2 regions of the Zhongshania guokunii genome follow, and region 2 is predicted to be linked to the other one. Evidence: predicted binding sites of a transcription regulator. Region 2 holds the regulator's gene; the other holds the start of a gene.
What was found. Region 2 encodes FliA, which starts transcription of late flagellar genes. Its sites were predicted from a motif close to TAAAGTTATNNNNNNNNCGGCCGATANCC; they were not measured.
Positions count from the first base shown of each region.

Region 1 (7,499 bases), on a different contig from region 2:
CCTAATGCCAAACGCGCGGATTGGCGTAGGTACGGTGCTAAATCGCAGACAAATGTTGCGCGCCGTTGATGAAGCCGATTTTGTTATCAGTCCGGGTTTTTCCCGCGAGCTGTCGATGCTGGCCCATAAAACCCTCACCACCTATATTCCTGGTGTGGCTACCGCAACAGAAATCATGGCTGCGATGGCCGAAGAACACCGTGTTTTTAAATTGTATCCCGCGGAGGCAATTGGCGGCGTCACCTTGTTAAAATCCCTGGCGGGCCCCTTTCCTGATGCGGTGTTCTGCCCAACAGGGGGCATAAGCCAAGCGAACTACCACGACTACCTAGCGCTGCCCAATGTGCACTGCGTGGGTGGTAGCTGGATTGTGCCCAGTGAAGAGGCTCTGGCGAAAGACCGCAAAGGCTATTTAGCAATGTTAAAAAGCCTATACCAGCGGTCACTTTAGCTACGCTGATTACGGCGCCCAGTATATGTCGACGGGTACGCGCTGCTGGTGTAGCACCATCGAAATAGGGAAGTCGGCGTCTTTGGCCAGCGCGCGCTCCAGCACATCGCGCTTGGCCTTACCAAATACCTGAATCACAATGCGCTCGCTGTTCAACACTGCCGCTGGGGTTAACGATATTCGAGAGTAGGGTGCGGCACCAGGGTGAACCGCAGTGCAGTGCTGTTCGTGGGCGGCCATTAGCATTGGGTATTCTGGGGCGTCGTGAAACCACGAGGCGGTGTGACCATCATTACCCATGCCAAGATGAACGACGCTCAGCGGCCACGTCAGCTCAGTTAACTGCTCTTCGCAGGCATATTGACCATCATTTACATCGGCGGCTTCGTTTTTTAGGGGCAGGTAGCGGCTATTGGCAGCAAGACCGCTGAATAGGGTTTTATTAAGCATGGCTTGGTTGCTGTCGTGATGACTCTCTCCGAGCCAGCGATCGTCAACCAGCAAGGTTTGAATTTTAGGCCAGTCCAGTGTTTGCTTGCCAAGTAGGGTGAGCATTTCGGCAGGAGTCGAACCGCCAGACACTGCGAGGCTGGCCGCTTTGTGTTTGCTCAGCACGGCATTTAAATATTTGCCAATATCATTGCTCAACACGGTATTTAGTTCGTCGCGGTTGGGCAGTAAGATCAGGGTGGGTTTATTATTCATGCCAGCTTCTCCCGTGTTTTTCTGGTAGTGCGAGCGCAGCGTTAGGCCCCATAGAGCCGGCCGCATAGGTTTTGGGCTTAATACCTGCTTCCTGCCACGCGCTAATAATACTGTCTACCCACGCCCAGCAGGCCTCCACCTCGTCGCGGCGCATAAACAGGGTTTGGTCGCCCTCTAGTACATCTAATAATAGTCGCTCATAAGCTTCATGGGCCTGTAGTTCATCGTGTAAATCTGCATCCAGATTTAATTCAACTTGTTCCAACTTTAATTGACGGCCTAAGCCGGGCTTTTTGTTGACCTTGTATAGGGTAATGTTTTCTTCAGGCTGCAAGCGTATTACCAACTTATTGGGCAGGTCGTTGGGGTCGCCTTCAAATAAGCTAAAAGGATGTTTTTTTAGCTCAACAACAATCTCAGAAAAACGTCTGCTCAAGCGCTTGCCGGTGCGCAAATAAAAGGGCGTGCCCTCCCAGCGCCAATTGTGGAGGTCGGCTTGCAAGGCGACAAAGGTCTCGGTGGTTTCGCTGTCTTCAAAGCCGGTTTCGTCGAGAAAGGCAGCGACGGGGGCGGCGTTTACTGCGCCCGCAATATATTGGCCGCGCACGGTTTTAGCTTTAACATTGGCGGCAGTGATTGGTCTAAGAGCTTGCAGTACTTTTACTTTTTCATCACGAATCGTATCCGCGCGCAGATTGGCGGGCGGCTCCATCGCCACTAAACATAAAAGCTGTAAAAGGTGGTTTTGTACCATATCGCGCAGCGCCCCAGTTTTGGCGTAAAAGTCGCCACGGCCCTCAACGCCAATATCTTCGGCCACGGTAATTTGAATATTGTCGATATATTGGCTATTCCAGAGCGGGCCAAATAGGGCATTGCCAAAGCGCAGCACCAGTAAATTTTGGACCGTTTCCTTGCCAAGATAATGGTCAATTCGGAAAATGTTTTTCTCTGGGAAGACCTGCAGTACTTCGTGGTTAATTTCGGTACAGCTGGCTAAGTCGTGGCCCAGCGGCTTTTCTAATACAACTCTCGACTGACCGTTAACAATGCCAATGCTGTGTAGATTTCGGCAAATGCTCGTGTACAAAGTAGAATGAGTGGCCAGGTAAAAAACGGTGGCCGCGTCCGCGTGCTGGTTAATCGAATCGCTGAGGCGATGATAGTCTTTAAGGCAATTTACATCCAAGCTGACATAGCAGAGCTTGGCAGCAAAATTCTGCCAGTGCTGCTCGTCCCAAAAATGCGCGGGTAAAAATTCGCGCATTTTGGTTTTTACTTGTTTGCGGTAATCGTCATGGCTAATGTCGGCTCGGCCCAGTGCCATAATCGAGCAGACGTTATCTAGAAAGCCTTCGCGCTGTAATTTGTAAAGGGCGGGTTGCAGCTTGCGCAGGGCGAGATCGCCGGTGCCACCGAAAATAACAAGTTGAGCTGATTGGCTTTGGGTCATCGCTTCACTCTTTAATATGGCTTATTGCAATGTAATAGGCGTTATTGAGTACACGTTGATTAGTATTGGCGCCGAGTATCTCGGTATTTTTAGCATAGAGCTTTTATCTGGTCATTCATACCGCTAGGCGATGTTAAACCTGTGTGCTACAGCGCCGTGGCGTGCAACACACAGTGTGAAACACCAGTGCTCGGATTAAGTATGGTATAAAAAACCAAATTCGCTTTCGGCGCCCATATTCTTGGAGAAAAACATGTTAATTCGGCCTGCTCAGAGTGATGACAACCTAGCCGCTACCAGTTTGGTTTTTTTGTCGGGGCCGGTTGCCTTTGAGCATATTTTTAATCGCGCTCACGGTCCAGATGTTCGTGAGTTTTTAGGCGCTGAGTTTGCTAAATCGGCGACCATGTTCAGTTACCGTCATCATTTTGTGTACGAGCGAGACGGTCAGGTGATCGCCACGATTGGCGGCTTTGATAAACCGAGCCACGACGGTACGTTTATAGGTAATGCCAAGGCGATTTTTACTCAGTACGGCTTGCGGGGTATTGCAAAGGGCTTATTGTTTGAACTGCGTCTGGTGAAGCCGCCACGTAAAGGCTGTTACTACTTGTGCCATATTGCGGTCAATCCTCAGTGGCGGGGCACAGGCATCGCGGCGCAGCTCATTAATTTCATGGATGCGCGGGCAGTCGAACTCGGTTATCCCGTTTTGAGTTTAGATGTCGCGGAATTAAATGCTGGCGCCTTGCGTCTATATCAGCAAATGGGTTTTAAAATTGTAAAACGCAATAAAAGCTATAACAGCGTATTAGACAACCACCTCTACATGGAAAAGTCACTTGACGGTGTTTTGTGAATATGAAGAAGTGAATTAGGGGGGAGGGCTACAGTTCTCGAAATACGCAGCTCAGGCCTTGCCGAGCTGTTGGCCACCGAGTGTGCTGGGAGTTTCGCCACTGGCGCCATAAATAGGGGTGTCGTTATTGCTGGCCCCCAAAATTTCTAATGCTCGCTTACCGTATCGCGCTTGGCTAGCAATGTCGGCGCCAGCTTGGGTGTTTAAAGCTTGGCAGCGACTGAGGGTGTTTAAAGCTTCTTGCCATAGCGTTTCTAGCGCGGTGTCGGCAGTGCCACTGACTAACTGCCGGCGCCGCACTTCTAAAAGCTCGAGATTCTGAACCAAGTCCATCTTCTGCTGAACTACCGCCTCCAGCTGCTCAGGTTCCCGCGCTAACTTTAAAATCAGGGCTTCTTCGCCCAGCAGTGATTCTAAGCGCTGGGCCTCGCTGTGAATGGTATGCAGTACGTCGCTCAGTTCATTGCTCATATCAGCTGCCGGTTAGGGCTTCCATATTAACTAGCGCTGCTGCCACTTTATTGGCGTCGATGGTGAATTCACCATTGCGAATTGCAGTTTTAATCGCCTCGACCTTTTGGCGGTCAATGCCGTCGCTGCTATTTACCTGGGCGCGGGTGCGCTCCACTAGTGGGGTTTCCACTTGGGGCGCTTTTGCTGTGTCGGCAGCAGCAGGGCTGGCTACAGTGCTGTCTGATTTGCTGGCACCGGTACGCCCACCATCTAGCTTGCGGGCCTGACTCAGTGACGAGCCATCTATACGGTCAACCATTTTTATATCCTCTTTAAATAGCTTTCGCCTGTGGTATCGGCACTATCTGGTAGAACTTTAGCACGAATTTACGTTGCAGCGCATGGGGACTTGTCCCGATCACTCAATTGAGAGCGACGCTGTTTTCGGATGTTACAACACCCTCTAACTGCTTGCCGGAATTGAGGTTTTTGACCAGTATCCGGCTGCCTAGGGCGCCGTCTTGCATGGCTATGCCCATCATGCTCACGCTAACGGGACCATCGCTGCTATTTAGTTGAACGCGCTGCCCCTTATTCACAATGCTACTGGCGCTAACCATATTCGGGGTGAGCACCGCGCCCTGGGCAATACTCTGGCGGCTTTGATAGCCACCCTTATCGCCCAAAGACTGTAAATAGCCGTAGCCAAGGCTGGTGATATCACGTTTTGCCCAGCTCACGTCGCCAGCGCTAATGGTGGTGCCCGGTGCTATGGGGTGCCGAGCAACCATGACTTTGGCGTAGGCCTCTACGGTAACCGGTAAATAAATCTTCCACGGTTTGGCGCCGGCGGTACAGCGCACGCCAACAGTTGTTCTGCGTTTGATCTTGGCACCACTTGATAAGAACGCTTGGAGCTTGCCTGGGCAGCTGCTGAGCTTGGTGCGGGGGTCGAGTTTTTGCGCGGTGATGATGGTGCTGAGCTGCTGCCAAGGATGACGGCTGGCAATATAGTTCTCGGCCGTAGCGGCAATCCGGCTGTGGCTTTCGCTAGGCGCGCCGCTACTGGCTGCGCTGAACACGCAGAGGGCGATACCCAATAGCAGTTTGCAGGGGGCAGTGGTTTTCATGGTTGTGTATTGGCCCATGGCTGTTAATCCACTCATTGCATTCGCTCGCGTCAAAGATTTGTCGGTAAGTCGATAACTGCAATGCCTGTGCCAGTCTTGGTTGCTAGATAAGTGACTAGATTGGCTGCTGCTTATTGAGTGGCGTGCGGGGGGTATAAAAAATAAAGCGGATGGCACTTGCCGGATTTTTGCCGATCAGCGGCAAAAACTTGCCGTTATTTTGGCAGTGACCCAATTTGATGATTTTAAGTTATTGAAAAATAACAACTAAATTATATGGCACGGCCTTTGCCTTGATCCATTGCAAAAGCGGCAAAAAGCAGAAAACCTGCCTTGAACCGATTAACGGCTGCAAACCGAATAACTTTAGCGAAATGGTAAGAAAATGGCGATTAATTTTGATAAAGCCTTAGGCGTTCACGAGCAAGCACTGCTGTTGCGGCAAAAGCGCAACGAAGTCTTGGCCGCCAATATTGCCAATGCCGATACCCCTGGCTACAAGGCGCAGGATATTGATTTTCGCACTGCTTTATCAAATTCAGCGGCAGCTAGGGATCAACCAACCCTGGCGCTAAAAGTGACCAGCGCGGGCCACCAGCGCCGCGCCGATGGCAGTGCCGACGCTTTAGCGGCGTCTTTGAAATATCGTCAGCCCTATCAGCCATCGCTAGACGGCAACACGGTTGAAGGCCATATCGAACAAGCCGAGTTTGCCGACAACGCCATGCGCTATCAGGCCACGCTATCGTTTTTGGGCAGTCGCCTCAGCGGGCTTAAATCCATACTTCAGGGAGGCCGATAGATCATGGCTAATCCACTCGATATCGCCGCATCGGCAATGAATGCGCAAATGATGCGTCTTAATACCGTGGCCAGCAATATGGCCAACGCCGACTCAGTCGCGGGTAGCGAGGCCGAGGCCTATCGCTCGCGTCAGGCGGTGTTCTCTACGGTAATGGACCAGCAGCGCGAAGTGGCGGGGGTGGCAGTAACTGGCGTTGTTGAGAGCAATGCGCCAGTGATGAAACGCTACGAGCCCGGACATCCTCAAGCTGATGTCGACGGCTATGTGTACGCTTCGAACGTCAACACCATGGAAGAAATGGCCAATATGATGTCGGCATCACGCTCATTTCAAAATAACGCTGAAGTTTTTTCTACCACCAAAACTTTGATGCTGCGCACCCTGCAGCTTGGCCAGCAGTAGGAGTCTGAATAATGGAAGTGCGCACCCTAGAACAACTGCAAATGCAGACCGCGACCAGTAAGACGAAGAAAGATGCATCGTCGCTGGACCAAGACGATTTTATGAAGTTGATGCTGCAGCAGCTAAAAGCTCAGGATCCTTTCAAACCCACGGACAACACCGAATTCATTAGCCAAATGGCCCAGTTGACCTCGGTTAGTGGCATCAGTGAAATGAACGAAAACCTCAGTGCGCTAACGGGTTCGCTGTATTCGGCGCAGCTGCTCGATTCATCCTCGCTGATTGGTAAAGACGTGCTCGTGGAGTCTAGCGTTGCTGCGCTGCCTAGCAGCGGTAGTGTGCGAGGTCAGGTTGAATTGCCCACCAGCACCACGGCCTTAGATATCGAAATTTTGGCGCCCAGTGGCGAGGTTATTGGCAAGGTGCCAATGGGGCCCCAGGCTGCCGGCACCAGCGCTTTCGAATGGAATGGTATTGGCTTAAATGGCGAGCGCATGCCGCCGGGCAATTATCAGATCCGCGCCAACTATTTAAACGGCAACAAAGTCGAGGCACTGACCACGGAAATGCGCAGCGGGGTCATTAGTGTCAGTGTGCCGGTGGGCGGTGGTAGTTCTCAGGTGCAAGTACAAGGGCTGGGTACGGTCAGTCTGTCACAAATTAAAGAGATTAGCTGAGTTGCGATTGCGCTATTCAGAGAATGACAAAACTATTCCCTCAGTAGGAGTTACATTATGAGCTTTCGTATCGCACTCAGTGGTTTAAACGCAGCGCAATCGCATTTGGATGTGACCGCGCACAATATTGCCAACGTAAACACCACCGGTTTTAAAAGCTCGCGAGCTGCTTTTGCCGATGTGTACGCCACCGCCAATAACGATGTCACCAAAACCACGCCTGGCGCTGGTGCTCGTCTTGCTACCATCACCCAGCAGTTCTCCCAGGGTAATGTTGATTTTACCGATAACAACCTCGATCTCGCGGTGAGTGGTGAAGGCTTCTTCACCATGAAGGGCTCTGGCGGTGTGACATACACCCGCGCTGGCGCCTTTAGCGTCGACCGCGAAGGCTTCGTGGTAAACAATAATCTGGAGCGTCTGCAGGTGTTTCCACCAACGGGTAACGGCGGATTCTCTACCGGCTCGCTTAGCGATTTACAGTTAGAAGTAAACGAAAATGCGCCCCAAGAAACCTCGCGCGGCCAGATTGGCGTTAACTTGCCAGCCAATGCACCAGTGCCA
Region 1 covers NZ_JBFRYA010000001.1:274,062-281,560, forward strand. Annotated here, with positions in the region: gene eda (bifunctional 4-hydroxy-2-oxoglutarate aldolase/2-dehydro-3-deoxy-phosphogluconate aldolase) at 1-451, shown strand, start outside; gene pgl (6-phosphogluconolactonase) at 461-1,156, opposite strand; gene zwf (glucose-6-phosphate dehydrogenase) at 1,149-2,609, opposite strand; gene AB4876_RS01250 (GNAT family N-acetyltransferase) at 2,863-3,468, shown strand; gene AB4876_RS01255 (flagella synthesis protein FlgN) at 3,520-3,939, opposite strand; gene flgM (flagellar biosynthesis anti-sigma factor FlgM) at 3,941-4,240, opposite strand; gene flgA (flagellar basal body P-ring formation chaperone FlgA) at 4,344-5,087, opposite strand; gene flgB (flagellar basal body rod protein FlgB) at 5,437-5,853, shown strand; gene flgC (flagellar basal body rod protein FlgC) at 5,857-6,258, shown strand; gene AB4876_RS01280 (flagellar hook assembly protein FlgD) at 6,270-6,935, shown strand; gene flgE (flagellar hook protein FlgE) at 6,993-7,499, shown strand, end outside.
Region 1: the regulator FliA is predicted to act here: its motif matches at 4,272-4,300, upstream of flgM (flagellar biosynthesis anti-sigma factor FlgM).

Region 2 (7,499 bases):
TGATTTAAAAAGCGCTCATGGAAACGGTCGGCCTGTAAGCGGGTATCTAAAAACAAACAGTGTTCACGCACACCCGCGGTATTAAAGTCGTTGCCCAAACTGCCGATGGCAATCACCAAATAGTCGTAACTTAGCCGCCGCTCAGGGAGAATTTCTCGACCACTAGGGCCTATCATTGCCGCGAGGATTAACTCTTTCCGCTCGCGATCAAGGCCAATCACGCGGCCCATCGCAAAGTGGTAGTGATTTTGATAAGCGTGAGCGCGGTAGTCGACCGCATCCAGATCGGAATCAATAGCGCCGGTGGCCACCTCGTGAAACCGCGGCTTCCAGATATGGCTTGCGCTGCTATCAACGAGGGTAATATCCGCTTTTCCGCTTTTGCCTAAGCGACGACCTAATTTTGTTACCAATGGCAGGCCCCCTGCACCGCCGCCAACGACCACAATTTTTGCCGCCACAAGCACCTCCGCGAAAATACAGCCAAATTAATACTGGCGCCTGAATGGCCCCAACTATTAAAAACAAATAAGAATTACCCACCAGAATGGAGAACACTTTCCAATGGATCGCGCTTTGCCGTATGAATGAAACTAAGCCGCGAACCTTACGGCCCGTTGAGCATAATCCGTGTTGCCAACTGAATTTCACGTAAAAATCCCGTTAGAGCGAATATCAAAAATATCATGGCAAGAACAAATAAAGCCGCCACTGCCAAGCTGCTATTCCATTCCATAACGGCGCTAATAAACAGCATGGCGATGACCACACAAACCAACAATGCGCTGGTAGTGCTATAGCCAATAGAGCGATGAACGACGCGAGCGCGCCGAGTGAGCATGGCCAACTCCTGATGCACCACCGCACCGCGCTCTGCGCTAAGTGACTCTAAACGGTGATGTAAGGAACGGCTGCGGTCTATAATCCGCGCCAAACGATTGGTTAATACGTTGAGAATACCACCGATGCCGGCGAGTAAAAAAACCGGCGCAACCGATTGCTGGATCGCGTGAGCAATAGTAACAACTTCAATTTCTACAGCCATGAAGAACCTTAATTACGTACTTAAAGAAATTCACACATTTACAAAAACCTGTTCGCCTTCACACTCTACTGTAAAAGTATTAAGGGCTTTTGGGGCTTTGCCAAGGGCGATCAGTTTGTGTGTCCAACCTGGCATTGGCATGCCAATAAAAGCGTTGGTCCAGTCGATATTTTCGCCGGTCAATAAATTAAAGCTTGAGCCATGAAACGGACACGTCACCGCGCCATCGCAAATTTTACCTTTGCCAAGTGGCAAACCAAGGTGCGGGCAGCGGTTCTCTACTGCACAAATCTGACCATTCACTTTGGTCAGCAGTACTTTTGCGCCACCAAGGGTTTTGTTTAAAAAAGCGCCCTCTTCGATTTCATCAAGATTTGCTGCAAAAATCCTATCCATTTCTGTGCTCCTTAGAATTAATCAAAAAGTGTTTTTTCTGCGGCCTATGCTGCTATGCCGTCCGCATTAGGGACAAATTTCTAGCAAACCGCAACAAGGATTTATCCCCCAGCCACTACAACAAAGGCAGGGCAGTTTTACTCACCGGCGACTTCATAACAAAACTGGAGTGTACGCCGGTGACTCCATCAATTCGAGTAATCTTATTTAATAACAAGGCCTGAAAGCCATCCATGTCGGCAACGATTACCTTCAGCAGATAATCTGCCGCTTGACCGGTAATTAAATGGCACTCTAAAACCTCAGGGCACTCGCCAACATGGCGCTCAAAATTTTCAAAACGCTCGGGGGTGTGCCGATCCATACTGATATGAATAAACGCCATTAGGTTGAGGCCTAATGCCCGCGCATTGAGCAATGCTCGATAACCGGCCAACACGCCGCTCTCTTCTAATCGCCGCACCCGCCGTAAACAGGGCGACGGTGACAAACCTATGCGATCGGCGAGCTCTTGATTACTCAGCCGGCCATCGGCCTGTAGAGCCTCTAGAATCCGCTTATCATAGCCATCCAACTTCACAATAAATCCACCTAATTCAACTTTATAAGCATAATATTCCAATATATCTAACAATACAGCAATAAATAAAAAGCTGATCAGGTATTTTACGCCAAGTTCGCAATCCCCTGCTGCCGCTCTATCCCTATACTGGGAACCGTGAAGTTACCCCTTCGCAAACATCGTCAGCCAGCTTGCAGCACCCCGCAAACTGAACACGCGAACCAGCTCTTACACTACAAGAGTGAATGAAAACGCCCAGCGCCGCTGGGCTTCAACACCCGAAACCCAATAGCCCCCATACAGCCCAAGGAAGCGAGATTTATCATGGCCGACTTTAATCACCGCAAATACCGCGCAACACCGGCAATTGTTATGCCCGACCGCCAGTGGCCAAACAACACCATTACCCAAGCGCCCCAGTGGTGTTCTGTGGATCTTCGCGACGGTAACCAAGCTTTGGTTGAGCCCATGACTGTGCAGCAAAAATTGCGGATGTGGGATCTGTTGGTCAAAATGGGCTTCACCCAGATAGAAGTAGGTTTTCCGGCTGCCTCGCAGCCAGATTTTGATTTTGTGCGCGCCTTAATCGACGGAGATCGAATTCCCGATAATGTAACTATCCAAGTACTAACACAAGCGCGAGAAGAATTGATCGCCCGCAGCTACGAAGCTCTTAAAGGTGCCAAACAAGCCATTGTTCACGTTTACAACTCCACCAGCCCCGTGCAGCGCGAGCGGGTATTTAGCTTAGACAGAGACGGAATAAAGGCAATTGCGGTGCAAGGTGCGCGCTGGGTAAAAGAATATGCCGCACGCAACCCAGAAACATCCTGGTCATTTCAATACTCCCCCGAGAGTTTTAGCAGCACCGAGGTCGATTTTGCGGTAGAGGTCAGTGACGCCGTTATTGCTGAATGGCTGGATACCGGCGCACCGATCATTATTAATCTGCCGGCCACCGTGGAGTGCACCAGCCCCAATGTATTTGCCGACCAAGTGGAATGGTTTTGCCGCCACACCCAATTCCGCAACAACATTAGCGTATCTGTACACACCCACAATGACCGCGGCTGCGGCGTGGCCGCCGGCGAGCTGGCAGTGATGGCCGGCGCCGACCGTGTTGAAGGTACCCTGCTCGGCAATGGCGAGCGCACCGGCAATATGGATATTGTGACCATGGCCATGAACCTGTACAGCCAAGGCGTAAATCCAGAGCTGAACTTGGCTGATATGGACGAAATTATAGCGGTGGTCGAGCACTGCACTACCATTCCGCTCCACCCCCGCCACCCCTATGCCGGTGAACTGGTGTTTACCGCCTTTTCTGGCAGCCACCAAGACGCTATTCGCAAGTGTTTGGCCAAGCAAGGCCAAGACGAACACTGGCAAGTTGCTTACCTGCCAATCGACCCCGCGGATTTGGGGCGTAGCTACGAAGCGGTTATCCGCATTAACAGCCAGTCTGGTAAAGGCGGCGTGAGCTGGGTACTGGAAAACGACTACGGACTGCAATTGCCCCGCTGGCTGCAAATCGACGCCAGCCGCGCAGTGCAGGCCAAAGCCGAAGAAATTGCCGGCGAAGTCAGCGCCAAGCAAATTTGGGAGCTGTTCGACGAGCACTACCTGCAAGCGGCACGCAATACCGAGCTAAGCCACTTTGCCATTAGCCAGAACAATGCCGAAAACCACGGCCAAGACCAGCTGAGCCTGAGTTTTCAGCATCGCGGCCAAGAAGTGGCTCTGCAAGGCCATGGCGACGGTGCAATTAGCGCCCTAGCTAACGCGTGGCAGCAGGAGTTTGGCGACAAAGTAGAAGTGCTCGACTACCGCGAACACGCGCTGGACACCGGCACCGCCTCACAGGCCGTGGCCTATGTGCACCTGTCGATCAATAATCAGCGCTATATCGGCGTAGCCCTGCACCGCGATGTGGTAACAGCCTCATTGCAAGCAGTGCTGAGTGCGGCGAGTCAGGCAGTGATGGATGCTCGGAAGGCAGGATAGTAAATCGCTAAACGCTTGATGGGAGACGGAAAACGCTAATCCAATTCAGTGCACGGTTTAATCTTTTGCGCCTCCCGTCTCCCATCAAGCATTAGGCGCCAGCTCAATGCGTCTTCTGATACAACATCGTAATCAAATCTGCTTCTGAAGCGGAAATACCACAGCGCTGGGCCAGTTCTTCGGCGCTGAGTCCTTTGTCAACCATGCTGATCGCCTGCTGATAAAAGCGCATGTCTTTTTTATCGGCGTCTTGCCGCTGCTGGCGGGAGCCGATCATTTCTAAATACTCCTCCAAGGCCGAGACCCGTTCACCCAGCAGGCTCATGGCTGAGTTTTGCAATTCGATTTTCTTTTCAAGGGTCGCAATTAATTCTTCCGCACTTGGCGGGCGCGGTGCATCAAGCACTGCCGTTCGCCGTGTTTTCAATGCGTACAATAACAAGCCGATACCGACCACACTCAGCACCAAGCCCAGTAGCGATGCCTCACCTAGGCCATTAAACCAATTGCCGACTAAAGAAGAGAACTGCTGGCTACTCTCCATAATTGCTACTCCGCAACATTATGCTGCCGTCCAATCGCCAAGCCGACTTTTTAAGCGCACGATAGCCTGGCTGTGAATCTGACAAATACGCGACTCACTCACTTCCATCACCTCACCAATTTCCTTGAGGTTTAGGCCACTGTCGTAATACAGCGCCATAACGAGTTTTTCGCGCTCGGGCAGATTGTTAATTTGGCTGGCCAAGGCCTGCTGAAAATCCTCTTCCAAGATATTTTCTAAGGGCGCGTAGCGATCGTCGCCGCCGCCAATATCAACCGCTTCCTGCTCGCTCTCACCTATCTGCTCGAGACTAAACAGGCGCACCGAACTGGTGTCGCGCAGCAGGTCGTGATACTCATCAAGGGATACGCCCATTTCACCAGCGACCTCTGCGGGCGCAGCTTCACGCCCCAATCTAGCCTCAGTGCGCCGCACCGCTTCAGACATTTCACGGAGTTGGCGAGTTACTGAACGCGGCGCCCAGCCGCTCTGACGCATTTGATCGATCATCGAGCCACGAATACGGATACTGGCGTAGGTTTCAAAACTGGCGCCTTTATCCGCTTGGTAGTGACTACCGGCTTCGAGCAGACCAATCATGCCCGCCTGAATCAAATCGTCGACCTCAACACTCGCCGGCAACCGGCTAACGAGGTGGTAGGCAATCCGCTTAACCAAAGGCGCATGACGGCTCACCAGATCTTCGCGGCTGCCATTCTGCACATTAAGATAAGCGGCGTGACCGTTCACATTGCCGCTCCTGTGGTGACTTCAGCAGCGTCTTCTGAGCTAAACATACGATCGACGAAGAACTCGATATTGCCGCTCGGGCCCTTTGGCCCCTCCCATTTATCTACCGTTTCGGCCAATTTACGAAAAGCCAATGACGATTCCGCGCCGGGATACAAATCACTCACCGCTTTTTGGCGAGAGTCAGCTTTAATTAAATAAGGATCGCGGGGCACAAAACCCGCGTATTCCAAGCTCACGTCTAAAAAGCGCTGAGCCACCTCGTTAAGGCGTTCAAAACCATCGCGCGCTTGATCTTGGCTGTCGACCATATTGCGCAACACTTTAAAGCGGCGAATACCCGCGTCACGATTCATTACCTTGATCAGCGCATAGGCATCAGCCATGGAGGTTAATTCGTCGGTCACCACCACCAAAACGTACTGACTCGCTTGGCAGAAGGTCACTACGCTGTCGGAAATTCCCGCTGCCGTATCGACGATTAACACGTCGTAATCGTCGTTTAATTCACTTAAAGACCGCACAATTGCGGCATGTTGCGCGGCGCCTAAATCCGCCATTTTCTTAATACCCGATGCGGCCGGAATAATGGTAATACCAACGGGGCCAGGAACCAGAATGTCTTGAATTGCACATTTGCCATCTAACACATGGGACAAATTCCACTTCGGCCGCAAGCCCAGCATGATATCGACGTTAGCCAAGCCCAAATCGGCATCCATCAGCAGCACTCGCCGACCGCGACGCGCCAGCTGGCAAGCGAGGTTTACCGATACATTGGTTTTACCAACACCACCCTTGCCACTGCTTACGGCTATTACTTTTACTGCGCTCATTTAATTATCTTTCTCCCTTGGTACATCACCGCAGTTTATCTTAAGCCTTCACCACACAGATTGCTCTACGCAATAGCACTCACTTTAGCCCATCAGCAGAGTATTTACTAAACCCAGTATAGCCTCAAACCCGCACACTAAGGCGTGCTGGCGGCACATTCACCGCTGGCCGCGAAGCTGCCGGCGTGGTTTCGGCAACCTCTTGCCCAGGGCGGCACTTCAGTTCAAAAGCTCGACCCATGCGCACGGCCATATTCACCAGTTTAGTCCCATCTGCGGCCGACAGGTTTTGTGGCACTTTGGGGCCATTCGCACACCAAACCACGGGTAGGCGGTGCTGTATTAGGTTAGAGATCACACCACCCAAACGCATGGCCTCGTCGATCCTTGTAATTACTGCACCCTGCGGCGCCAACGGCGCATAGGCATCGATAATTTCGCTTTGCACATAGGCTTCAGCGTCAGCCGGCAAGGTGACAAACACCTGCACGTCCTGCATCGCTGCAGTTAGTTGCTGCAATTCACTAATCCCTTTGCTGTCGCGAAATGACATGCCCGCCGTGTCGATTAGCACTAATTTCTTCTTGCGCAGAATACGGTAGGTTTTAACTGCCTCTTCGATATCTACTGCGGTGTGTACCGGAATTTGTAAAATTCGGCCATAAGCTCGCAATTGCTCCTGCGCGCCAACCCGTGCCACATCGGTAGTCAGTATAGCAATGCCGTCGCGGCCATGATTTAACACATACTGCGCCGCAATTTTTGCAATTGTAGTGGTTTTACCGGCGCCCTGCGGGCCAACCAAACAAATGGCGCCAGAACTTGGCGGAGCCGCTACCGGCAATTGCTTAATTAGCAGCATTTTTAAAATTTCGCGCTGCAATGAATCGCTTTCATCAGCGGGAATCTCGGCGCACAAGCGCTTACCCAGGCTCGGATCGATATCTAGAGTCGATAGAAACTGGTTTAATTCTCGCTGTTCAGGGGCCTGAAAACTGGCTTGCTGCCAATTGTGGCCTTTAAGCTGCTCCATCAGCATCGACTTCATTGACGACAGCTCCTGCTTGAAGGTCAGCAATTCATCCTGCTGTGACCACGCCAGCTGCGGGCTTTGGTGTTGCTCACTTTGGCCACGGCTAACTGGCTGGTTTGGCATCTCTGGCGCGGGCTGACGACTAGCGCCAAGATTTTGGCGTTCGCTAGCGGCAGTTTCCTGCGCCATTTGCGCGTTCTTTTTCTGACGATCTAATAAGGCATCTAGCGCAGTACGCTCACTGCGCGGCGCCGGTGAAAACTGCTGGCTAATTTGGCGAGCAAGCTGTTGTGCAGCATTTTCAGCAACGGCCACTTGAGCACTGGCCG
Region 2 covers NZ_JBFRYA010000009.1:91,803-99,301, reverse strand. Annotated here, with positions in the region: gene AB4876_RS11700 (NAD(P)/FAD-dependent oxidoreductase) at 1-461, opposite strand, end outside; gene AB4876_RS11695 (DUF2721 domain-containing protein) at 608-1,045, opposite strand; gene AB4876_RS11690 (Rieske (2Fe-2S) protein) at 1,076-1,441, opposite strand; gene AB4876_RS11685 (Lrp/AsnC family transcriptional regulator) at 1,557-2,021, opposite strand; gene leuA (2-isopropylmalate synthase) at 2,328-4,007, shown strand; gene AB4876_RS11675 (DUF2802 domain-containing protein) at 4,111-4,551, opposite strand; gene AB4876_RS11670 (RNA polymerase sigma factor FliA) at 4,570-5,301, opposite strand; gene AB4876_RS11665 (MinD/ParA family protein) at 5,298-6,137, opposite strand; gene flhF (flagellar biosynthesis GTPase FlhF) at 6,262-7,499, opposite strand, start outside.